One region of the Corynebacterium hansenii genome, then DNA from elsewhere that is predicted to be linked to it. Evidence: predicted binding sites of a transcription regulator. Region 1 holds the regulator's gene; the other holds the start of a gene.

Region 1 (12,344 bases):
GCGACCTGACCGGCGCAGGCTCCCAGGTCAACTTTAGCCCTAACCTCAGTGATCAGACCCGCGCCGGGAGTCTCAGCTGCCCCCTACCTGAGTGGAAAGCGAAAACGACGACCGCACCACACGTAAGGGTTTTCGAACTGCGCGATCCGAAAAGAGGCGCTAACCCCGAACATCAACCGCTCGATCCACACCGGCACCACAGGTGATTTCAAACCCATACCGCTGGTACGCGATGGGGTTTTGGATGACACACGTCCAGTCTCCGATGGTGCGCATGTTGGAATTTGTCGAAGGGTCACTTCCCAAGAGTGTCACCTGACCTCACATCCCGCCGGGGCCCTTCACCTTGCTCTCCAACGCGCCGGTGCTCGCGGACGAGGCCTCGCCAACGGAACCGGCGCCGCCGGGGACCACCGGGCTGTTCGGAGTCTTCCCGTCCTTGAACACGACCTTCGTTCCGCCCGCCTCACACGCGAAATCGGCCCCGCCCAGTGCCGTGCGACTGAAGCCATGCGCGTTGATGCGCCGACCGAACTTCAGCGTCTTCATTCCCCTCCGATCAATCGGATGCAGGTCCGTCGTGAGCCCGGCATCGCCCGCGAGAGTCATTTCGAACAGCGAGACCGGCACGTGGTTTTGCGGGTCACGGGGAGGCGAGGAAAGCTCGACGTAGCATCCGACGCCGCTCAGCGGGGAGCTTTCGGGAGCGATCACGCACGCCGTTTTGCCATCCTCGAGCAAGAACGCATACCCGCCATCGCCGTACTTGTACTGGTCGGGGCGCACTTCTTTCGCCCGACCATCGGCCGCCTTTTCGGCGGTCGAGGCCGCCGGCTTCTTCTCGAGACCACCGGTCTTCCCGGCATCTCCGGTCTCGATCGAGCGGTCCGCGCCGGTGACGCTGAACCACGCACCCTCGTCCCGGCACTTCAAGGTCGAGTCATCGACCATGCCGCAAGTGACGGATCCGAACGAGACCTTCTGGCCGGCGACCAGTTCCTTTTCCGGCGGGATGCCGCCGGTGAAGTCGTAGTTGACGAATTCGACCGCACCCCCGGTCAACTCGATGCCATTCGGTCGCCCCGGCAGGGACTTCGTCGCATCCGGAGCCGACGCATCGGGCTTGCCCAAGCACGAAACCTTGCCGTCCTCCGCCAGGCAGAGGCCGACGACGTTGCCGCCGGTTCGGAAATCAAAGGCGTGGATGTCCGAACGCGGCCGCAAGTCGAATTCGCCGGCATCGACCTCGGTCAACCCATCGAACTCGTCGACCTGCGCCGCCAGTTGCCCCGATCCGGACGGAGCCCGGGCCCAAGCGCCGTCGCAAAGCAGGCGGTGACGCCGGGAACGGAACCTACAGAACCATCGCGGCGATCCAGCCTGCCGCGAGCAGCGGCAGGTTGAAGTGCAGGAACGTCGGGATCACGGAATCGCGGATGTGATCGTGCTGGCCGTCGGCGTTGAGGCCCGACGTCGGACCCAGCGTGGAGTCCGACGCCGGCGAACCGGCGTCGCCCAGCGCGCCGGCCGTGCCGATGATGGCCACCGTCGCCAGCGGCGAGAAGCCCATCGCCGTGCACAGCGGCACGTAGATGGCGGTGATGATCGGCAGCGTGGAGAACGACGAGCCGATGCCCATGGTGACGATGAGCCCGACGATGAGCATCGCGATCGCCGCCGCGGCCTTCGATCCCGCGAACATGTCGGCCGACGCCTCGACCAGCGGCTGCACGTCGCCGGTCTTGGTCATCACGGCGGCGAAGCCCTGCGCGGAGATCATGATGAAGCCGATCAGCGCCATCATCTTCATGCCCGCGGTGAAGACGTCGTCGGCCTGGCGCCACTTCACGCCGCCGGTGACCATGAACACCGCCAGGCCGGCCACCGCGCCCATCAGCAGGGACTCCGCCTCGAAGTCGGTGGACTGCATCCACACCTGGATGGCGAACGTGACGAAGATGGCCGCCAGGGCGATGTAGATCTTGCGCTTCTCGATGCTCCCCGACGCCACCGCCGCGATGCTGCCGACCGCCGCGGAATCGCCCGCCGCATCCGGGTCGCCCGCGCCCGACTTGCGCGGCGCCCCCGTCCCGGTCGCCTCGGCCATCTCGACGTCCGCGTACTCGCGCGGCTTGCGGTAGGTGACGAACACCGCCACCAGCAGGCCCGCGAACATGCCGGCCGCCGGGATGCCCATCGCCTGCAGGATGTTGATGCCGCGGGTGTCCAGGCCCGCGTTGCCGATGTTCGCCAGCAGGATGTCGTTGAGGAAGATCGAGCCGAAGCCCAGCGGGATGAACATGTAGGTGGTCACCAGGCCGAACGTCAGCGCGCACGCGGCGGCGCGGCGGTCGATGCGCAGCTTGTTCATCACGTACAGCAGCGGCGGCACGATCAGCGGGATGAACGCGATGTGCACCGGGATGAGGTTCTGCGACAGCACCGCCATCAGCGTGAAGCCCGCGAGCAGCGACCACTTGACCACGCCCACCGCCCGGCTGTTTTCCGAGGGATCCTTGCCCGTGACCGCGCCGATGATCTTGTTGGCCAGCAACTGCGGCAGCCCCGACTGGGCGACGGCCATGGCGAAGGCGCCGAGCAGCGCGTAGCTCAGCGCGATGCGCGCGCCGCCGGAGAGCCCTTCCTGGAACGCCACGAGCGTCCCGTCGAAGCCGAGACCGCCGAGCAGACCGCCGACGAGTGCGCCGATGAACAGCGCGAGGACGACATGGACCCGCGATACCGCGAGGACGAGCATCACCAGAACGGCGATCAAGACGGAATTCATGAGAAAAACCTTAGTGAACGCCCACGCCATTGCCGCATCGAACGGCGCAGCGTGCCAGTGATATCCCCGACACCGCCGGCGGCTACCCTGGTCGTCAACCATGTCTGAGCAGAAATCCCATTCCGGCCGCCCCGATCGCGGCGGTCAGCGACGCGCGCGCCGCGACGCCGGCGCCTCCCGCGGCGACCGCCCGCACGTCGACAAGCGGCCCGTCTACGCCCGCCTGGACGGCGTCACCTTCGCCGAGGCGCGCAGCTTCCGCCGCCGCCTCAAGCGGGCGTCGGCCCCCGCGGCGATCCACGCGATCTCGGAGGACATCGAGCTGGCGCGGCTGCGGGTCGAGGAGCGGCGCGCGTCGATCCCGAAAATCACCTACCCGGCGTCGCTGCCGGTGTCGGCCCGCCGCGACGACATCGCCGAGGCCATCGAGAACAACCAGGTCACGGTCATCGCGGGCGAGACCGGCTCGGGCAAGACCACGCAGATCCCCAAGATCCTGCTCGACCTCGGCCGCGGCGTGCGGGGAAAAATCGGACACACGCAGCCGCGCCGCCTGGCCGCCCGCACCGTCGCCGAGCGCATCGCCGAGGAGCTGGGCGAGAAGATCGGCGGCCACGTCGGCTACGCCATCCGCTTCGACGACCGGGTCGGCCGCGACACGTGCGTCAAGCTCATGACCGACGGCATCCTGCTCGCCGAAATCCAGCGCGACCGGCTGCTGCTCGACTACGACACGATCATCATCGACGAGGCCCACGAACGCAGCCTCAACATCGACTTCCTGCTCGGCTACCTCAAGCGCCTCCTGCCCAAGCGCCCGGACCTGAAGGTCATCATCACCTCGGCGACGATCGACCCGGAGCGCTTCGCGGAGCATTTCGCCGACGCCGACGGCAATCCCGCGCCGATCATCGAGGTGTCCGGCCGCACGTACCCCGTCGAGGTCCGCTACCGGCCGCTGGTCGTCGAGGAGACCGTCACGCGCAAGAACGGGCAGGTGGAAACGCGCGTCACGGACATCGACCCGGTCGACGGCGTGGTCGACGCCTGCCGCGAGCTGATGCGCGAGGGCGACGGGGACATCCTGGTGTTCTTCTCCGGCGAGCGCGAGATCCGCGAGGCCGCCGAGGCCATCGACGGCCAGAAGTGGCGCGGCGTCGAGGTCCTCCCCCTCTTCGGCCGCCTGTCGAACGCCGAGCAGCACCGGGTCTTCGGCCCGCATTCTTCGCGCCGCATCGTGCTGGCCACCAACATCGCCGAAACGTCGCTGACCGTGCCGGGCATCCACTACGTCGTGGACACGGGCACCGCCCGCATTTCCCGCTATTCCACGCGCACGAAGGTCCAGCGCCTGCCCGTCGAGCCGGTCAGCCAGGCCAGCGCCAACCAGCGCTCGGGCCGGTGCGGCCGCGTCGCCGACGGCATCGCCATCCGCCTGTATTCCGAAGAGGACTTCCTGTCGCGGCCGGAGTTCACCGACCCGGAGATCCAGCGCACCAATCTGGCTTCGGTCATCCTCCAGATGGCCAATTTGGGGCTTGGCGACGTCGCGGCCTTCCCGTTCGTCGACGCACCCGACCACAAGGCCATCCGCGACGGCGTCCAGCTCCTCGACGAACTTGGCGCGCTGGCCAAGCCCGAGGCGGGCGCCGGGACGTCGTCAAGCGAAAAGCGGGGGCAGGAACCGGAGCTGGCGTTGACGCCCACCGGCCGCGAACTGGCGCGCATCCCGGTCGACCCGCGGCTCGCGCGAATGCTCGTGGAGGCGCACGTCAACGGCGCGCTGAAGCCGGTCACCGTGGTCGTCGCGGCGCTGAGCCTGCAGGACGTCCGCGAACGACCGCTGGAGAAGCAGGCGCAGGCCGACCAGGCGCACGCCCGGTTCAAGGACACGACCAGCGACTTCCTCTCCTACCTGAAGCTGTGGGACCACCTGCAGGCAAAGCGCCGCGAACTATCCGGCAACCAGTTCCGCAAGATGTGCCAGCGCGAGTTCCTGCACTACATGCGCGTGCGCGAATGGCAGGATCTGATCCGCCAGCTCAACCAGGTCGTCGCCGATCTCGGCTGGAACTGGTCGGTCGAGGGCAACGAACCCTCCCCCGACGCCATCCACCAGTCGCTGCTGGCCGGCCTGCTGTCGCAGATCGGCGTGCGCGAAGGCGAGGGCAAGGAGTTCACCGGCACCCGCAACACCAAGTTCCTGGTGCATCCGGCGTCGGCGCTGTCGAAGAAGCCGCCGCGCTGGGTGATGGCCGCGGAGATCGTGGAGACCTCCCGCACCTTCGCCCGCGACGCCGCCCGCATCGAGCCCGCGTGGGTGGAGAAGCTGGCCTCGCACCTGCTCAAGCACCAGTACTCCGAGCCGCACTGGTCCACCAAGCGGGGCGCGGCGATGGCGTACCAGAAGTCGACGCTCTACGGCGTCCCCGTCATCGTCGACCGCGCGGTGCCCTACCACCGCGTCGACCCGGCGGCGGCGCGCGAGATGTTCATCCGCCACGCGCTCGTCGACGGGGAATGGACCACCCACCACAGGTTCTTCGCCGACAACCGCGCGAAGCTCGAAGAGGCCGCGCGCATCGAGGACAAGGCCCGCCGCCGCGGCATCGTCGTCGACGACGACACCCTCTACGCCTTCTACGACGCCAAGATCCCGCAGTCCGCGACGACGGCCGCGAACTTCGACCGGTGGTGGAAGAAGACCTCGCAGTCGGACCCGCACCTGCTCGACTTCGACCCCAATGCGCTGGTTAATCCGGATTCCCACGACGTGTCCGCGGTGGCGTTCCCGGATCTGTGGCAGCAGGGCACGCTGGATTTCCGGCTGTCCTACCGTTTCGAGCCCGGCGCCGACGACGACGGCGTCACCCTCCACGTCCCCGTGCCCCTGCTCGCCGGCCTGCGCGACGAGGGCTTCGATTGGCTGGTCCCCGGCCTGCGGCAGGAGCTGGCGGAATCGCTGATCCGCACGCTGCCGAAGGCTTCGCGACGTTCCGTCGTCCCCGCCCCCGATTTCGCCGCCCGTGCGCTGGCGTCCATGACGCCCTACGCCCGGCCGCTGCGGGAGTCGCTGGCCGATGCCCTGCGGCAGTTGGGCGGCTCCGGCATCAACGCCGACGACTTCGACGTGACTAAGCTGCCGCCGCACCTGCGGTTCAACTTCGCCACCGTCGACCGCCGCGGCAAGGTCACCGACCAGGACCGGGACCTGAAGGCCCTGCAGAAGCGGCGCGCCGGACAGGTGACCACCGCCGTGTCCAAGGCCGCGGGCGCGTCCGAGCACGCCGCGGTGAAGCAGTGGACGGCCGACAACATCGGCGCGGTGCCGGAAACCGTGGAGAACACGGTCGATGGCCAGAAGGTCACCGCGTATCCGACGCTGGTGGCCACGAAGGACGGCGTCGCCGTGAAGGTCGTGCCCACGGAGGCGCAGGCCAAGGCGTCGCTGGTGACCGCGACCCTGACCATGCTGCTGCGCGATTGCCCGGTGCAGGCGAAGTCCATGGTCAAGGGGCTTCCGCTGCAACAGCGCGTGGCCGTCGACGCCTGGCCGCACGGAGGCGCCGAAGGCCTGGTCGAGGATTGCCGCGTCACCGTCGTCCGCGACCGCATGATGGACGCCGGCGGCCCGGTGCGCGACCCCGCCGAGTACGCGAAGCTGCGCGATTCGGTGAAGCCGCAGGTGCCGGGCCAGGTCCGGCAGCTCGTCGTCGGCATGGCCAAGGCCCTGCCCGCGTATCACCGGGTGGTGTCGCAGTTGAACGAGTGGGACGGCCCGGCGATCGACGACATGCGCGGGCAGTTGGAGTTCATGCTGCCCAAGGGCGCCGTCGCGCGACACGGGTGGGCACATCTGCGTCACCTGCCCCGTTACCTGGAGGCGATGGAGATCAGGCTGGCCGACATGGCAACGGATCCCGACCGCGATGCGGAGCTGGAGGACGAGGTCGCGGAGGTCGCGGAGCATCTGGAGAAGCGCCTGGCCCGTCTTCCCGAGGGCCGGCGCAAGTCCGCCGCCGTGCGCGACATCGGCTGGATGATCCAGGAGCTGCGGGTGAGTTTGTTCGCGCAGCGCCTGGGCACGGCTCGGACGGTGTCGCCGCAGCGCGTGAAGAAGGCGATCGACAAGCTGCGGTAGAACCGGGCGGGGCCGGGCCATCGCGCCCGTGCTTCCCGGGCGGGGCGGCTGGCCTCGCTTGCCCGGTGCCGGATTCGTGCCGCGTTATGACCGGCGCTGTCTACTTGCCGTGCCCCAATCGCCGCGGCTTACTTTTCGCGGTTGCGCAGCGCCAGGATCTCGTTTTCGAAGTCCTGCGCGGAGGTGAAGGACTTGTACACCGACGCGAAGCGCAGGTAGCCGACTTCGTCGAGGTCGCGCAGCGGTTCGAGGATCGCCAGCCCGATGTCGTTGGAGTTGACGCGCGGAGTGCCCTTGGAACGAAGGGTCTCCTCCACCTGCTGCGCCAGCAGCTTCAGCGACGCCTCGGGCAGATCTCGGCCCTGGCACGCGCGTCGCACGCCGCGGATCACCTTGTCGCGGCTGAAATCCTCCACGACGCCGTCCCGCTTGACGACGATGAGCTGCGACCGTTCGAGGGTGCTGAAACGTTTCCCGCACGCCAGGCACTCCCGCCGGCGGCGGATGGTCATACCGTCGTCGATGAGACGCGAATCGATGACCTTCGTCTGGTCATGGTGGCAAAACTGGCAATGCACGCATACGAGCATACGGGGCCGGGCGGCCACCTCTTAATCGCCCGTTAGGCCACTCGACGGTGCGCCGGCTGCCCTACTTGAGCGCGGCGTCCGCCGTGTCCGACGCACCATTCGCGCCGGTGGAGGAGACGCCGACGTAGGTCGGGGCCGGAGGGGCATCGGGGGTCGGCGCCCCCAACCCGGAGAAGTGGAGCATGAGCCCGAACACGGCGCCCACGCCGGCGACGATGGCGAGGGAGACGGCATTGCGCCGCACCCCCTGGACGGGGCCCCGCACGATCGAACGCCCGTCGCGCACGTGCGCGATGTTCGAAACACCGTGGGTGGGCGCCGAATTGAGTTTCATTCCCCGTGTGTTCGGACGCCGCGAGGGCCCGGAAACACCGCCCGGGCGACGACTGGAGGGCCGACGTGAAGTGCGGACCCGCGTTCGATCCGCGGGCGCACCGGTTCGAACACCGGAGGCCTTACCACGGTCGCGCTCCGGCGGCGACGCGGGGCGCGACTGCTCCCCGACCCACGACGGGACGTAGAGTCCCAAGTCGTCGTTGTACCAGTTCACGGTGGACGTGCGGTAGTCTTCGATAAAGGCGGTCATCGGTTGGTTCCTTCCATCCGGTCATCCGCGGTCAGGATACGAAACGGATTCGAAAATGCCGCCCGAATTCACTGCACGGATGTTCGACTGCGTTCCTGTGTTCGATTTATAGCACCGCGTTCGGATCCCGTCCAGACACGGGGGCGAAAACTTCGAACAGTTGTGCCACCCCGTCGTCGTTTGGTGTAGTGTCGTGTTCGAACGGCAGGCACGGGTTCGCAGACCCGATCGTCCCGATGGCCGATCGACCAGAGCACGACGCAATCGAGCACGACCTAACCCAGTGGGAGTGGAAACATGGCCGACAAGAAGCAGCCGAGCAAGCAAGCGTTGACCGATCGCCAGCGGCGGATCCTCGAGGTCATCCAGGACGCGGTGTCGTTGCGCGGGTACCCGCCGAGCATCCGGGAGATCGGCGACGCCGTCGGGCTCAACTCGACATCTTCCGTGGCGTACCAGCTCAAGGAACTGGAGAAGAAGGGCGCGCTGCGCCGTGACCCCCACAAGCCCCGCGCCGTGGACGTGCGCGATCTGAAGCAGAAGCTCGACACCCACGCGGGCAAGCCCGGTCCGAAGCCGAAGACGGCCACCGTCCCCGACGTTCCGGAAGGCGCCGCCGCCCCCACCTACGTCCCCATCGTCGGCCAGATCGCGGCCGGCAACCCGATCCTCGCGGAGCAGAGCATCGACGAGCACATGGCGCTGCCCGCCGAGCTCGTCGAGTCCGGCGAGCTGTACATGCTCCGCGTCGTCGGCGAATCGATGGTCGACGCGGGCATCTTCGACGGCGACTGGGTCGTGGTGAAGTCGCAGCACACCGCCGAGAACGGCGATTACGTCGCCGCGATGATCGACGGCGGGGCCGACAGCGAGGCCACCGTCAAGGAATGGCACGAAGACCGCTCGGGCAAGTGGCTGCTCCCCCACAACGAGGCCTTCGAGCCAATTCCGGTCGACGCGGGCGTGACCATCCTCGGCCGCGTCGTCAGCGTCCTGCGACGGCTTTAACCGTCATATCGCGTGAGGCTGCGGACGCCGGCTATTGGGGCATCGCGGGACCTGGGATGGTCCAGTGCCGGTGGGTGCCCGCGACGAACGCAGGCTGATGGGCTGGCGGACGCCCACCGATGGAGGCGGCAGCCGGAGAATCGCCGCACCGGGCACCCGCCCTCCCTCCATCCGGTCGATGCACGGCACTTTGACGTAAACCCACCCCGAATGCGCAACCCCACCCGTTACAGCGGGTGGGGTTGCGCATTCGGGGTGGGTTAGCCGGTGCATCCCAGCGGGTTGCGGTGGCGGGACGGCTCAACCGCCGCAGAAGCCAATCGCAACGTCACGGGACACAATTGCCGGCGGCCCGCCACTACTCCAAGCCGAAAAGCTCGCGCACGGCGGCGCGGGCACCGTCGGCGTCCGACGCATCCAGCGCGACGCGGGCGGCATCGGCGCACTGTTGGGCGGTGACCTCAGCCAACTGCGCGCCCACGCCCGGCAGGGCCGTGGCCGCGGCGGACAGCGAGTTCACGCCGAGGCCCACGAGCACGCAGGCCAGCAACGGATCCGCGGCCGCCTCGCCGCAAACGCCCACGGGAGTGCCCGTGTCCCGGCCCGACTTGCACGTCATGTCGATCAGCCGCAGCACAGCCGGCTGCCACGGATCCGTCAGGTATGCCAGGTGCGGCGAAAGACGGTCGGCGGCCATCGCGTACTGCGTCAGGTCGTTGGTGCCGATGGACACGAAGTCCAGCACCTTCATCAGGTCGTGGCTCATCAGCGCGGCGGCCGGGATCTCGATCATCGCGCCCGGGGTGAGGCCGCGCTCGCGGCACAGGCCCGCGAACCACTCGGCCTCCTCCAGCGTCGCCACCATCGGCGCCATCACCCACGTCGGCGCCCCCTCGCCGCGGCCGGCCTTCTCCCCCGCCAACGCGATGGCGTCGAGCTGGCGCTCCATCAGGCCGGAGCTCGAGCGCGAGATGCGCAGACCGCGCACGCCCAGAGCAGGGTTGTCCTCGTGATCGAGGTTCGCGAACGCCAACGGCTTGTCCGAGCCGGCGTCCAGCGTTCGGAGCACGATCTTCGAATCCGGGAACGCCTTGAGCACCGAGGCGTAGATGTCGGCCTGGTTCTCCACCGTCGGCTCCGTCGCGGCGGACAGGAAGCACAGTTCCGTGCGGAACAGGCCGATGCCCTCCGCATCGCCCTCGGCCGCGATGCGTGCGGCGTTTCCGTCTCCGACGTTGGCCAGCAGCTGCACGCTCACGCCGTCTGCGGTGCGCCCGGGACCGGACCATGCCGCGATCTTCTCCGCCATCCGCGCGGCCTCGGCCACCGCGGCGTCCGCGACCTCCGGGTCCGGATCGACGGTGATCAGTCCCTTCGCGCCGTCCACGAGCGTCATGGAGCCTTCCTCGATGGCGCGCAGTCCCGCTCCCGCCGCGACGGCGCACGGCACGCCGAGCTGGCGGGCGATGATCGCGGTATGGGAGGTCGGGCCGCCCAACTCCGTCACCATCGCGACGAACAGCGCCGGATCCAGGGTGGCCGTGTCGGCGGGCGACAGGTCATCGGCGAGCAGCACGGAGGGAACGGTCACCGCGGGCAGCCCGGGCTCGTTCTCGCCGCGAAGCTCCGCGATGACTCGGTCGCGGATGTCCTCCAGGTCCGTGGTGCGCTCGGCCATGACGCCGCCGGCGGCCTTGAACATCTCGACGAACTTCTCGATCGCCGCCACCGTCGCCGACTCCGCGCTGATGCCGGACTTGATGTTCTTCACCGCCGCCCGGTGCCACCCGCGGTCCAGGGTGAGCTTCGAGGTGGCCAGCAGAACTTCCGCGGCATTGCCCTCGGCTCGTCCGGCCCGGGCGGCGAGGCGCTCCGAGACGGCGGTCGCGGCGGCCCGGAACCTTTCGACCTCGGCGTCGACGTCCCCGCCGGCGATCGGTTCCCCCTCGTGGGGCAGTTCGGGGCGCGGGCACACCCACACGGCGGGCGCGTAACCCACCCCCGGAACTACTGCGGTGGCCTTCAAGGATGCGGACGGGGACATGTGCTCTCCTGAAAACGTCGTGGATCGATTCACCTGGGGTGGACACGGTCCGGGGGAAATCGCTTTCCTCCGATACTACTCCACATTTCCCACACGGAAACCCAAATTTTGCTTGACTTTCCCACACATTCGGGCATAATCAGGAGTAGTTGAACACAGCCTATCGGCACCCCTCTGGACCGGCAATCCCAAGCCCAGAGCCCATAAACCCCAGCCCACAAACTGGCCCGGAAACGGGCAAACGACCCCCGAACGGACATCATTCAGGTTCGCGCCGGGAGGACACAGGAGACGACGTGTACGCAGAAGAACGCCGACGAAAGATAGCTTCGCTGACGGCCGTCGAGGGAAGGGTGACGGTGTCCGACCTCGCCCACCATTTCGACGTCACGGCCGAGACGATCCGCCGCGACCTCGCGCAGCTGGACGCCGAAGGGGCGGTGCACCGCGTCCACGGTGGCGCGGTCGCCGCCAAGTCGTTCCAGACGGTGGAGGTCAGCGTCGACGCGCGCAAGAAGGCCCAGAAGGACGCCAAGCGTTCCATCGCCCGCGCGGCGGTTGATTTCCTGCCGTCCTCCGGCGGCGGCGTGTTCCTCGACGCCGGCACCACGACCGAGGCGCTGGCCGAACTCATGGCGGCGTTCCCCGAGGAGCGGCACTGGTCCGTGGTCACCAACTCCCTCCCCAGCGCCCTGACGCTGGCGGGTGCCCCGTACATCGAGCTCCAGCTGCTCGGGGGCCAGGTCCGGGCCATCACGCAGGCCGTCGTCGGCGACGCCGCCCTGCGGTCGCTGGCGCTGATGCGCGCGGACGTCGCGTTCATCGGCTCCAACGCCCTGACCATCGACCACGGCCTCTCCACCGCGGACCCGCAGGAGGCCGCCGTCAAACGAGCCATGATCACCAACGCCCGCAAGGTGGTGGTCATGTGCGATTCCACGAAGCTCGGCCGCGATTTCCTGGTCAGCTTCGCAGCCCTCGACGACATCGACGTCGTCATCACGGACCCATCGGCCCCGCAGGCGTTCATCGACGAACTGCAGGACCACGACATCAAGGTGATCGTCGCCCGATGATTCTCACTCTCACCGCAAACCCGTCCATCGACCGAACCACGACCATCAAGGGCCCCCTCGAGCGGGGCGGCGTCTACCGTCTGGCCATGCAATCCGACGTCCCCGGAGGAA
Region 2 (12,344 bases), 1.5 Mb from region 1:
GATTCCGTCTCGGGGCAGCCGATCATCGCGGTGCGCGGCCCGGCGGGAATCGGGGCCGGTGCGGTGGCGGAGGCGCTGCGCGGGCACCCGGTCGCCCGCGGGCATTGGGCCGTCGTCGCCGACGAGGGCCCCGCGCCGCGCATCGACGCCGATGCCGTCATCACCCTCGCCCACGATCCGGGGGCGGTCGCGCGTCCCGGCGAGGTGGTCGCCGATCCCCGGGCGCTCCGGGGGCGGGGTTTCCCGCTTGACGACGCCGCCGGAGACCCCGGACCGGCCATCGACCCGATTTCTGCCGTTGCGCCGGATTCCCGGGTCGACGCCCTGATCGGAGAGGTGGAGAAGCTGACGGCGCCCGAAGTCCTCGCCGACGTGCGGGCGGGCCGACTCGAGAGGGGCGTCGCGGCCATCGCGGCGGCCCATCCCATCGTCCGCGATGAACTGGAGGACCTGCTGTGGCCGTGACCATGGGCGACGGGCCGCCGTTGGAGGTGACCAAGGTCGATGGGCCACCGCTGGAGGTGACCACGGGCGGCGGGACGCCGTTGGAGGTGACCCGAACCGGGCCCGCCGCCGACTGAGCGGACGTGAGGGTGCTGGAAGACGAGGGCATCCGGTTCGCCGATGGGCGGATGCCGGTGGTGCTCATCCTCGTGGACGGCCGGTTGCCGCCGACCCGCGGAGACGTCGACCTCGTGGAAGCCGTGTCCGGGGCGACCGGGCGGTGCGCGGTGGGGCTCGACGTGGACCGCGCGCGGGAGCACGGCGGCGGGAACCATTTCGCCGCATGGCGGGACGCCGTCCACGTCGACGTGTCGGTCGGGCTCCTCGACCCCGCCATGGCCAGAACCCTGAAACTCCTCGCGGACGGACCAGCCCGGCCGATCACCCCGACTCCCGGCCAACGCAGGCGCGGATTGTTGGGGGCGCAGCTGTCGGCGGATCGCGCCGGGCGGGCACGGGCCGTCGAAAAGCAATGGCGGGAGCGGAAGGCGGCCCTGCCGCATGCCATCGCCGACGCGCTGGAGGAGGCGACGCGGGGTGCGGCGCCGGCCGGTGCGCGCGAGCTCGATGCCGCGGTGGCGAAGGCGGGGGAGAGCGTCGCCGAAGCGCTGGGACTGCCCGGGCCCCCGGCCGCGCCCGAGGCGCGGGAACGGCCGAAGCCGGGTTTCTTCACCGACGCCGGGGTGGGGCTGCTGACGCTCGGCGCGGCGGTCGGCGCGGGCGGGGTCCTCGGCGGGCCGCTGCAATGGGCGGGGCTGCCGAGCTGGGCGTCGGCGACCGTGACGGGGCTGGCGGGATTCGGGCTGGCGGCATCGCTGGCGATCGGAGGGCGGCGCCGGCGGATCGCCCGCGAGCGGGCCGGGTGGATGGCCGCGCACCTGGCGAAGGTCCGCCGCACCTGGGACCGGGACATCGCGACGACGCTGCGCGCCGAAACGCCGGTGCCGGCGGACGGATGGCGCGCCCGGCACCTCGCGGCGGCGCTGAGGGCGGAAACCGGGTGAGGGGATGCGGGGGATGTGGGGGCGTGATGGATGTGGGGGACGTGAAGGGAACGCGGGGAACGGCGGGAAGTGACGGGACGGTGTGTGAGATGAGATGCGTGAGATGAGATGCGCGAGATGAGATGCGCGAGATGAGCGGGACCGGAATGGCGGACGAACGGAACGGCGCGAAGCAGAGACCGAATATCGCGAAGCAGAGACCGAATATGCAGAGGCCGAATATGAGGTCGAGTAGGAGAAGGAAATGATGGACGGAATCTTCGGGGGCCCCGGAAGCCACGGCGCCGACGGAACCGGCGGGATCGACGGCACCGGCACCGGCATCGGCGGCGGCGCCGGGCCCGCGGCGGCGTGCGGTCTCGGCGACCTCGCCGCGATCGACCCATTAGAAGCGGGCATGGCGGGTGCCGCTGGCGCGGAGGGGATGGCGGGCACCATCGGGGTGGATGGCACGGTGGGCACCGTGGCGGGTGCCGGAGGCGTTGCGGGGGCGACCGGCGACGGGATGATCCTGCGCATCGGCGGCGAGTACTTCGACATCGGGCCGGTCTCCGCGGACGCCGACGGGGACGGCGTCGCCGATTCCGTCACGCTCGCCGACGACCGGGGCCTGAGCATCTACTCGGACATCGACGGAGATGGCACAGTCGATCACGTCACCACGGTCCTGTTCGATGGGACGTACGAGACGTGGACCGCGGCCTCGGGAACGGGGGCGGAAAGTTCCGGGGGCACCCCCTCGGGGGTGGGCGCCGATCCCGTCGCAAAGCCGGGCGGCCCTGCGACCTGGGGCGTTCATGAATGGGAACGGGGCGAAAGGGGCCGCTGGGCGTGATCTTCCCCAAAAGGATCGCTGTGGGGTTCGTCTCACGTTCGTCGGCGGCAAGTTTAGATGAGCGACGGTAGCCTGATAACGAGACGCGAAATCCATAGTCAGGAGAACAGATGTCCGCACCTTCCATCCCGGGTCTGCAGGGGCAGGCCCCGACCGAGAACGCCGAGCTGCTCAGGTGGATCGCCGAGGTCGCAGAGCTCACCACCCCGGACAAGGTCGTCTTCGCCGACGGCTCCCAGGAGGAGTGGGACCGCCTTTCCCAGGACCTGGTCGACAAGGGCACGTTCATCAAGCTCAACGAGGAGAAGCGCCCCAACTCCTTCCTGGCGCGCTCCAACCCGGCCGACGTCGCCCGCGTCGAGTCCCGCACCTTCATCTGCTCCGAAAAGGAGGAGGACGCCGGCCCGACCAACAACTGGGCGGACCCGGCCAAGATGAAGGAGGAGATGCTCGAGCATTACCGCGGCTCCATGAAGGGCCGCACCATGTTCGTCGTCCCCTTCTGCATGGGCCCGATCGATGACCCGTCGCCGAAGCTCGGCGTCCAGCTCACCGACTCGGAGTACGTCGTGCTGTCGATGCGCATCATGACCCGCATGGGCCAGGACGCGCTGGACAAGATCGGCAAGGACGGCGACTTCGTCCACGCCCTGCACTCCGTGGGCGCGCCGCTGGCCGAGGGCGAGGAAGACTCCACCTGGCCGTGCAACGACACCAAGTACATCACGCACTTCCCCGAGACCAAGGAAATCTGGTCCTACGGCTCCGGCTACGGCGGCAACGCCATCCTGGCCAAGAAGTGCTACGCCCTCCGCATCGCCTCGGTCATGGCCAAGGAAGAGGGCTGGATGGCCGAGCACATGCTCATCCTGAAGCTCACCGACCCGTCGGACAAGGTCTACTACGTCGCCGCCGCGTTCCCGTCGGCCTGCGGCAAGACCAACCTGGCCATGCTGACCCCGACCATCGAGGGCTGGAAGGCCGAGGTCGTCGGCGACGACATCGCCTGGCTGAAGTTCGGCGAGGACGGCCGCCTGTACGCCGTCAACCCGGAGAACGGCTTCTTCGGCGTCGCCCCCGGCACCAACTACGACTCCAACCCGAACGCGATGAAGACCCTGGAGAAGGGCAACTCCATCTTCACCAACGTCGCGCTCACCGATGACGGCGACGTCTGGTGGGAGGGCCTGGAAGGCAAGCCGGAGCACCTCATCGACTGGAAGGGCAACGACTGGACCCCCGACTCCGATGAGCTGTCCTCGCACCCGAACTCCCGCTACTGCACCCCGATCGCGCAGTGCCCGGTCGCGGCTCCGGAGTTCAACGACTGGAAGGGCGTCCCGCTCGACGCCATCCTGTTCGGCGGCCGCCGCCCCGACACCGTGCCGCTGGTGACCGAGGCCCTGTCCTGGAACCACGCCACCTTCATCGGCGCGACCCTGGCTTCCGGCCAGACCGCCGCCTCCGCCGAGGCGAAGGTCGGCTCGCTGCGCCACGACCCGATGGCCATGCTGCCGTTCATCGGCTACAACGTCGGCGACTACCTGCAGCACTGGGTCGACATGGGCAAGAAGGGCGGCGACAACATGCCGTCCGTCTTCCTGGTCAACTGGTTCCGCCGCGGCGACGACGGCCGCTTCCTGTGGCCGGGCTTCGGCGACAACTCGCGCGTCCTGAAGTGGATCATCGACCGCATCGAGGGCCGCGTCGAGGCCAAGGAAACCGTCGTGGGCAAGACCGCCCGCGCCGAGGACCTGGACCTCACCGGCCTGGACACCCCGATCGAGGACGTCAAGGAAGCCCTGAAGGCCCCGGCCGAGAAGTGGCAGGGCGACATCGCGGACAACGAGGAATGGCTGAAGTCCCTCGGCGACCGCATGCCGCAGGAGATGTGGGACGAGCTCGAGGCCCTGAAGGCCCGCATCAAGGAGCGCGAGACCAAGAAGTGATTCGCCTTCGGTGAGCCGGGCCCGCCCGGTTCGCAATACGCGTCCAGGATCGCCCCTTCCGACGCCGGCATCGCGCCGGCGGAGGGAGGGGCGTGTTCTGTTGCCGGGGGTGCCGCGCGAGGCCGGGGGTACCGCATGCCGCCGGCCCGGTACGGGTGGGGGTAATGGGTGTGGCCGGATACCCGGTCGGGTACATTTGGCACGATTCATCGACGCGTGACGAAAAAGACATGCTCGGGGGCTATTTACGCAGCTGGGGTTCGGATAAAGTCACTGGCAGCGAAAGCCCGGCGGGCCCCGAGCGCCGGATCGCACGCGCCGCCCGAATCCGCGCCGCGCCCGCTTTCGTGACCAGAGAGGTTGTGCCCGACATGCAGCTCACGGTGTTCTCCGACCTGAGCCTCCGGATCATCATGCGCATGGCGGCGGGCGAACCCGGGCGGAAATTCACCGCGGGGGCGGTGGCCGACGAGCTCAATGCGTCGCGGGCCCACGTGGCGAAGGTCGTGACCAAACTCGTCGAAATGGAGCTGGTCACCGCCGTCAAGGGGCGCTATGGCGGCATCTACCTCGCCGACGGTGCCCTGGATCGCTCCGTGGGGCATATCCTCCGCGAACTGGAGGGCGGCGAGGTCGTCGACTGCGTCGGCACGAACTGCCCGCTGCTGCCCGGCTGCCGGCTGCGCGGCGCGCTCGCGGGCGCCCAGGAGGCGTTCTTCGCGCACCTCGACCCCATCACCATCCGCGATCTCGTGCCGGACCGCGGCGCGGGAACGCCGCTCCAGCTGCTCGGCGTGGGCAAGCCCGAATAGCGCTCCCGGGGGAATTCTCCACTCTCCTCGGTGGCGGCGGGGGTGGCCGTCGCAAAGCAAGGGCCAGCTGTTTTTTGACCGTCCCACCTGGCCCGTTACCCCCGCTCCGGTTAATGCGCAAAGCAGATGCGCATTAGGTGCTAGCGTTGTCGGCGACCCCCACCCCGACATCCCACAGGGAGCACCCATGGCCACCATCGACGTCAAAAAAACCGGCCTCACCGACGAGCAGGCGGAGATCATCCGCCAGACGCTGCCCGTCGTCGGCGCGAACATCGGCGATATCACCCCGAACTTCTACCGCCGCATGTTCACCGCCCATCCGGAGCTGCTCGCCGACACCTTCAATCGCGGCAATCAGAAGCAGGGCGCGCAGCAGAAGGCGCTCGCCGCCTCCGTGGCCACGTTCGCCGCCACGCTCGTCGACCCCGATGCCCCCGCCCCCGAAGAGCTGCTGGCGCGCATCGGCCACAAGCACATCTCCGTCGGCATCGTCGAGGAGCAGTACCCCATCGTCCACCGCCACCTGTTCGACGCCATCGAGGAGGTCCTGACCCCCGAGGTGTTCCAGGGCGCCGTCCGCGATGCGTGGGATGCGGTGTACCTGGAAATGCAGCGCGTTCTGGTGGACTTCGAAAAGCAGCTTTACGACGAGTCCGGCGTCGCCCCCGGAGACGTGTTCCGCGCGGCGGAGGTCGTCTCGCGGGAGGATCTGAGCGACGACGTCGTCGTGTTCGGCGTGCGCGGCAAGGGGACGGAGCTGCCCGGATTTGAGCCGGGGCAGTACATTTCCGTGCGGCAGACGATGGCGGATGGCGCGCGCCAGCTGCGCCAGTACTCGCTGGTCGGCGTGCCGGGCGAGGGCGTGCTGAAGTTCGCCGTCCGCCGCGTGCCCGCCGATGAACTCGCGAACCTGCCCGCCGGCGAGGTGTCCAACAAGCTGTGCGACGACGTGCGTGTCGGCGATGAGATCGAGACTTCCCTGCCCGCGGGGGATCTGGTGCTCGACGTGGACTCGGATGAGCCGGTGGTGCTGGTGTCCGCCGGCATCGGCGCGACGCCGATGGTCGGCATGCTCAACTTCCTCGCCGCCAACGGGTCGGAGCGCCGGGTGCTGTCCTGCCATGCCGACCGGTCGGAGGCGGCCGACGCGCTCGGCGCGGAGCGTGGGGCCGCGGTCGAGGCTCTGGTCAACGGTTCCGAGAAGCGCTGGTACGAGCCGGAATTCATGGACCTGTCCGACAATGGCGGCGTCGAGCTGCCGGAGGGCGCGCAGTTCTACATCTGCGGCGGAAACGGCTTCCTGCAGCACGTCCGAGGCCAGCTCGCCGAGCGCGGCGTCGACCGTGCCCGCATCCACTTCGAGCTGTTCAGCCCCAACGACTGGCTGCTGGATGCGTGACGTGTAGGGCTCCGGCCTGAGGTGCCTTTGCGGCGCCCGTTCGTCCCGAGCGGTTGTTCGGGGCGGGCGGGCGTCGCTTGTCATTTGACCTGGGGGACCGTGATTGTCGTGTCCGGGTGGCGAAGGGCTGTTCGGACGCTTATCGTGGGCGTTGGAACAAACGTTCACGTGATGCGGGGATCATGGAGTTCGGGAGGGGTCGTGTCCGAAAATGAAGGCGAGTGTGGCTCGGGCGTCGGAGTTGGCGCTCGTGCCGGGATCGATTCTGGAGGTGAGGCCGGCGTCGCTCCCGTCGCTGGAGCAAGCGATGGGCCCGGTGCCGGAGCGGACGATGGTTCGGACAAGGGAGCCGACGTTGATTCCGGCAGCGTGGTGGGCACTGGGGCGGGAGCGGCGCTAAGCGAACGGCCCGACTGGGGCTTAATGGGGCCGCCCGGCACACCCGAGTCAAACGAGTCGACCGGGATCCGGGCGGAACGGCTCGTTCGTGAGCTGGGCGGCATCGTCTCGCAGCTGGTGGCGCTCGACCTTCGATCGGAAATCACCGACGCCGGGGATCCGGGATATGACCGGCTCGAAGGTGCGATGGCCAAGTTCTTCCTGTTCCTGCGCCAGTCCGACGCCGTCCTCGGGCTCTTCGCCGACGTCGCGCTCACCGTCGAGGCGCACCGGAGGCTGGGAGGGAGGGCCACCGCAAAGTCCTACCTCCGCCGAATCTTGGACTGCACCGACTCGCAGGCGGCGCACATCATCGAGTACCGCGACACGCTCCGGCCGCAGCCGGACCCTGACCCTCCCCCGGAGGCAAACGCCGAGGAAATAGCCGCGAGAGCCGAGCTTCAGGAAAAGCGCCGGGAAATCGCGGCGTCCCTGGAAGCGTCCGCGCGCAAGGGCAACTTCCCCATCGAACGCTCACGGCAGCTGAACAGGTTTCTCGGTGCCTTCGACGGGCAGGAGCACGGGATGGTCGAGAAGGTGGCCGACGCCATCGCCGACAAGGTCGATGAGACGAAGGCCGCGGGATTCCTCCCCATGATGTCGTCCGAAGCGGAACCTCATCTGCGCAAACGGAAGTCGAAGGAAAAGGCCGGCGCATCGAAGGCGTATCTGACCGTCCACGCTCCGGATGTCAACGGCATGTGCAGGATGACCGCGCTGTTGCCCGCGCCGACGGCCGCTCTGGTCAACGCGGCCATGCACGTCAACGCCGCGCCGGGGATGTTCATGGACTTGCCCGAGGGGACCTCCGACTTCCGGACGGTCGGCCAACGGCGGGTTCATGCACTCCACCACATCATGGTGAACATCCTCGCCGGGCCGGAATGGGCCGACGGTGGTGGTGATGGCGGCAATTGGGAAACCGGTGGCTTCGGGGACGATGGCGGCAATTGGGATGCCGGTGGCTTCGGGGACGATGGCGGCAATTGGGATGCCGGCGGCGTCGCAAAGCAGAAAAGCCATGCCGAATCCGGTGGCGGCTTCGATGGGGACCCGCCCGCGGGTGGACGGTCACCCGAACCGCAGCCATCGGGCGCATGGGCACCGGGAGAGTTGCCGCCGGACGCGCAGTCCCCGGAGCAATCGCGGCGACGCACGCACCCACCGAATGAGAAGTCGCCGGACACGCAGCCACCGGGTCAACCGCAGCGCCGGACGCACCCGCCGAATGAGAAGGCGCCGGATGGGCAGCCGTCGCGGGGAACCCGTGGGCCGGGTGGGCCGGAGCAGGGGCTGCTGCGGTGGGTGCGAACCGACTCGCCATGGTGGGATCCGGAGCAATGCCCGTTCGTCGCGGACCTGTTTTCGGGCAGCGCCAAACCGTTGGGGAAGAAGTTGCCGGGAGTGGGGGCCGTGGTCGTCGCGATACGCGCGTCGGAACTGGATGAGGAACTGAAGGCGAAGCGGTTGGATCGAAAGCGGTTCCCGACGAATACGGGCATTGACCTCACGCTGGAGGAGCTGCTGTCGCTCGGCGCCGACACGTACTCGTGGCTGGCGGAACTCGATGACCTCGCGGGCAGGCCCCTGCAACTGGGGCGGTCGCGGCGCACCGCGAGCCTGTGTCAGCGGATTGCCCTCCTCGCCTCGGAAACCGTGTGCACGTACCCGGGCTGCGAAAAGCCGGCGATCGATTGCGAAACGCACCACATCGACGACTGGGCAAATGGGGGAGGCACCGACATCGACAATCTGACTTACCGTTGCCCCGAGCATCACCGCGAGAACGACGACACCAAATCCGCTCCCGGCTGCGGGCACGCCACGCACCCGAGGGATACGGGGCGCGCGGGGCACCGGTTCCCCGGGAAAGCTCCGGAGTTCAACGATTCTCCCGCCGCCAGGAAATCGCCCGGATGGAGCGCAACGTGGTGGGCGAAGTACCAGAAGGAGCGGCGCGAAATGGAGGAAGCGCGCGGGACCCTGTGGCGATGAGCCTCGGCGGGGTGACGAGGTGCACTCGAAAAGGGGGTGTCCGAACGGACAACCGCGGCGCGATGTGATGATAATGAACCGATCACAATTCGCCCATGGCGCAGATGGTGCAACCGGACGTGGTCGACGCCCACGAACCCGGCGGCGAACTCGCCGCAGCAGGTACCAACCGCGCCCGTGGTGCCCACCGCCACCGCGGTGCAGACGGCATCAACGGCGCCGCCGGCGCAGGCGATCCACACGACGAGGGGCACGATTCACATGACCGATCAGAATTCCACCGAAGATGGCCGTTTCGACGCCGGCATTCGCGTCCGCCGCGAGGTGATGGGCGACGACTTCGTCGACGCCGCACTCGAGCGCAACGCCGGCACCGACGGCGAGGGTCTCCAGCGGCACATCACGGAGACGGTCTGGGGTTCCGTGTGGACCCGCGATGGCTTGGCGAATCGCGACCGCAGCCTGCTCAACATCGGGATGCTCGTGGCCCTGCGCGCCACCGGCGAGCTGCGCGGTCACGTCCGCGGTGGTCTGCGCAACGGCCTGTCCCGCGAGGAAATCACGGAGGCCGTCATCCACACCGCCGGTTACTGCGGTGCCCCCGCGGCACTGTCCGCGATGAAGGTCGTCCAGGAGGTTCTGGTGGAGGAACTCGGCCCGCTGCAGGGCGAGTAAGGCGCGCTTGGCGCGAGCCGGTCGGCGTCAGACGCCGAAAACGGGCGGCAACGGATGGGGGATCCGTTGCCGCCCGAGCGTTTTACTGGGCCGGCTCAGCTGGACCGCCGGACCCGACTTGCTGAAGCCGGTCTAACGGATCCGACCTGCCGGCCCGACCTTCCAGAGCCGACTTGCCGGTCCCGACAAACCTGAGCCGACTTGCCGGGCCCGACATTCCTGAGCCGACCTGCCGAACCCGATTCTGCCGAGCGCGACCCAACGCGTTTGACCCAAACTGCCCGGCTACTTGGCCGCAGCCTCCGGCGGGTCGAGCGGGTCGCCGTGGCCGGCCCGGTAGTAGGGCAGGTCCAGCGGCTCGAGCGGGGTCTTTCCGGCGATGAGGTCGGCGGCCTTCTCGGCGATCATCATGGTCGGGGCGTAGATGTTGCCGTTGGTGATGCCGGGCAGCACGGACGCGTCGACCACGTAGAGGCCTTCGGTGCCGTGGACGCCCATGGTGTCGGGGTTCACGACGGCCATTTCGTCGGACTCGGGGCCCATGACGCAGGTGCAGGACGGGTGCAGTGCGGTCTCGGCGTCGCGGCGGACCCAGTCGAGGATCTGTTCGTCGGTTTCGACGTCGGCGCCGGGGGAGGTTTCGACGTCCCAGTATTCGCGCATGGCGGGGGTGTCCAGCAGCTTGCGGGACGTCCGGATGGCCTCGACCCATTCGCGGCGGTCCTGGTCGGTGGAGAGGTAGTTGAACAGGATCTCGGGCTTCTTCATCGGGTCCGAGGACGTGATGCGCACGTGGCCGCGGGCGTCGGAGTACATGGGGCCGACGTGGAACTGGAAGCCGTGGTCGCCTTCGGGCTTCGTGCCGTCGTAGCGCATGGCCAGCGGCAGGAAGTGGAACATGAGGTTGGGGTAGGCCTCGTTTTCGTTGGAGCGGGCGAAGCCGCCGCCTTCGAAGTGCGAGGTGGCCACGGGGCCCTTCTTGGTCAGGATCCACTGCAGGCCGATGAACGGCCAGCGCCACTTCTCCAGGTACGGCTGGGAGCTGACGGGCTTGGTGCAGTTGTACTGGACGTAGACCTCGAGGTGGTCCTGCAGGTTTTCGCCGACGCCGGGCAGGTGCTTGACGACGTTGATGCCCACCTTGTTCAGCAGGTCCTTGTCGCCCACGCCGGACAGCTGGAGGAGCTGGGGCGAGTTGAATGCGCCGCCGGCCAGGATGACCTTGTCGGCGCGGACCTGGTGCAGTCGGCCGCCCTTGCGGTATTCGACGCCGACGGCCTTGGTGCCTTCGAAGAGGATGCGGGTGGTGTGGGCGCGGGTGCGCAGTTCGACGTTCGGGCGCTTGAGCGCGGGGTGGAGGTAGGCGCGCGACGCCGACAGGCGCTTGCCGCCGTCGATGTTGGCGTCGAAGGGGCCGAAGCCTTCCTGGCGGTAGCCGTTGACGTCGGGGGTGTAGTGGTAGCCGGCCTGCTCGATGGACTTGAAGAAGGCCTTGAACAGCGGGGAGTCCGCCGGTCCGCGCTTCATGCGCAGCGGGCCGTCGTGGCCGCGGCGGGGGTCATCCGGGTCGGAGCCGAGGGCGTTTTCCATGCGCTTGAAGTAGGGCAGGACGTTGCTCCAGCCCCACTCTTCGAGGCCTTCGCGGGCGCCCCACTTTTCGTAGTCCATGGGGTTGCCGCGCTGGTAGATCTGCCCGTTGATGGACGAGGAGCCGCCGACGACCTTGCCGCGGGCGTGGTAGATGCGGCGCCCGTTCATCTCCGGTTCGGGTTCGGATTCGTAGGCCCAGTCGTAGAAGCGGTTGCCGATGGGGAACGAGAACGCCGACGGCATGTGGATGTACAGGTCCCACAGCGAGTCCATGCGGCCGGCCTCGAGGACGAGGACGGAGGTGGTGAAGTCGTCCGAGAGGCGGTTGGCCAGGACGGAACCGGCGGAGCCGGCGCCGACGATGACGATGTCCTTGTGCTCGACGGGTCCGTCGGCGGAGTTCTTCCGGCGGCGGGAGAAGGGGAATGCGGGCATGTTTCCTCCGGATGTCGTGGGGTAGCGGGGGTGCGCTGTCACGCAGCGGGTTCCCCCAAAGGATGACATGACCTCGGCGGCCCGTGCCAACTTGCCCAGTAGTGTCAAGTTGCCGCGCCGCGTCATCGTCGCTGGTCAGCGTGATGATTATCACCGTATATGCGGCTGGTCACATGGGTCGATTTGATTAACGGCCTACACTTGAACGGTCATGAGTCAAACGAGGGATATTTCTTATGAATGAACGTCCATCACCGGCCCGTGAGCCGTCGGCAAGCTCAATCGCCCCCGAGCGGCACAGCCCCTACGGTCCCGCATCGCAAGCCGGGCCGCCGGAATCGCCGCCGGTGAACCTGCCGGTGTTCCTGGTTTCCGGTGCCGGCATCATCGCGATCGCGTTGTGGGCGATTTTCGCGCGCGAGAACGCCGCGAACACCCTGGCCGCGATCGTCTCCGCCGTGTCGGAGAATCTCGGCTGGTTCTACGTGGTCACCGCCACCGTCGCGGTGCTGTTCATGATCTGGATCGCCGTGTCGAAGGCGGGCCACGTCAAGCTCGGCCCGGACCACGCGAAACCGCAGTACAACCTGTTTTCGTGGGCGTCGATGCTCTTCGCCGCCGGCATCGGCGTCGACCTGCTGTTCTTCTCGGTCGCGGAGCCGGTCGCCCAGTTCTACGGCCCGCCGGCCGGCGACCCGGAGACCA

The links. Region 1 encodes LexA, which represses DNA repair genes until DNA is damaged. Its sites were predicted from a motif close to CGAACANNTGTTCG; they were not measured.
Region 2: the regulator LexA is predicted to act here: its motif matches at 6,627-6,640, upstream of CHAN_RS13085 (HNH endonuclease signature motif containing protein).

Annotation. Positions count from the first base shown of each region.
Region 1 covers NZ_CP047211.1:1,358,401-1,370,744, reverse strand. The annotation lists gene CHAN_RS06065 (hypothetical protein) at 322-1,254, opposite strand; partial or broken gene CHAN_RS06060 (Na+/H+ antiporter NhaC family protein) at 1,355-2,449, opposite strand; partial or broken gene CHAN_RS13740 (transporter permease) at 2,591-2,758, opposite strand; gene hrpA (ATP-dependent RNA helicase HrpA) at 2,889-6,929, shown strand; gene nrdR (transcriptional regulator NrdR) at 7,058-7,507, opposite strand; gene CHAN_RS06045 (hypothetical protein) at 7,581-7,853, opposite strand; gene lexA (transcriptional repressor LexA) at 8,403-9,113, shown strand; gene ptsP (phosphoenolpyruvate--protein phosphotransferase) at 9,472-11,157, opposite strand; gene CHAN_RS06030 (DeoR/GlpR family DNA-binding transcription regulator) at 11,454-12,233, shown strand; gene CHAN_RS06025 (1-phosphofructokinase family hexose kinase) at 12,230-12,344, shown strand, end outside.
Region 2 covers NZ_CP047211.1:2,943,946-2,956,289, reverse strand. The annotation lists gene CHAN_RS13115 (hypothetical protein) at 1-465, shown strand, start outside; gene CHAN_RS13110 (hypothetical protein) at 588-1,508, shown strand; gene CHAN_RS13105 (DUF6802 family protein) at 1,753-2,343, shown strand; gene CHAN_RS13100 (phosphoenolpyruvate carboxykinase (GTP)) at 2,454-4,292, shown strand; gene CHAN_RS13095 (RrF2 family transcriptional regulator) at 4,664-5,104, shown strand; gene CHAN_RS13090 (globin domain-containing protein) at 5,292-6,506, shown strand; gene CHAN_RS13085 (HNH endonuclease signature motif containing protein) at 6,708-8,939, shown strand; gene CHAN_RS13080 (carboxymuconolactone decarboxylase family protein) at 9,201-9,614, shown strand; gene betA (choline dehydrogenase) at 9,900-11,639, opposite strand; gene betT (choline BCCT transporter BetT) at 11,876-12,344, shown strand, end outside.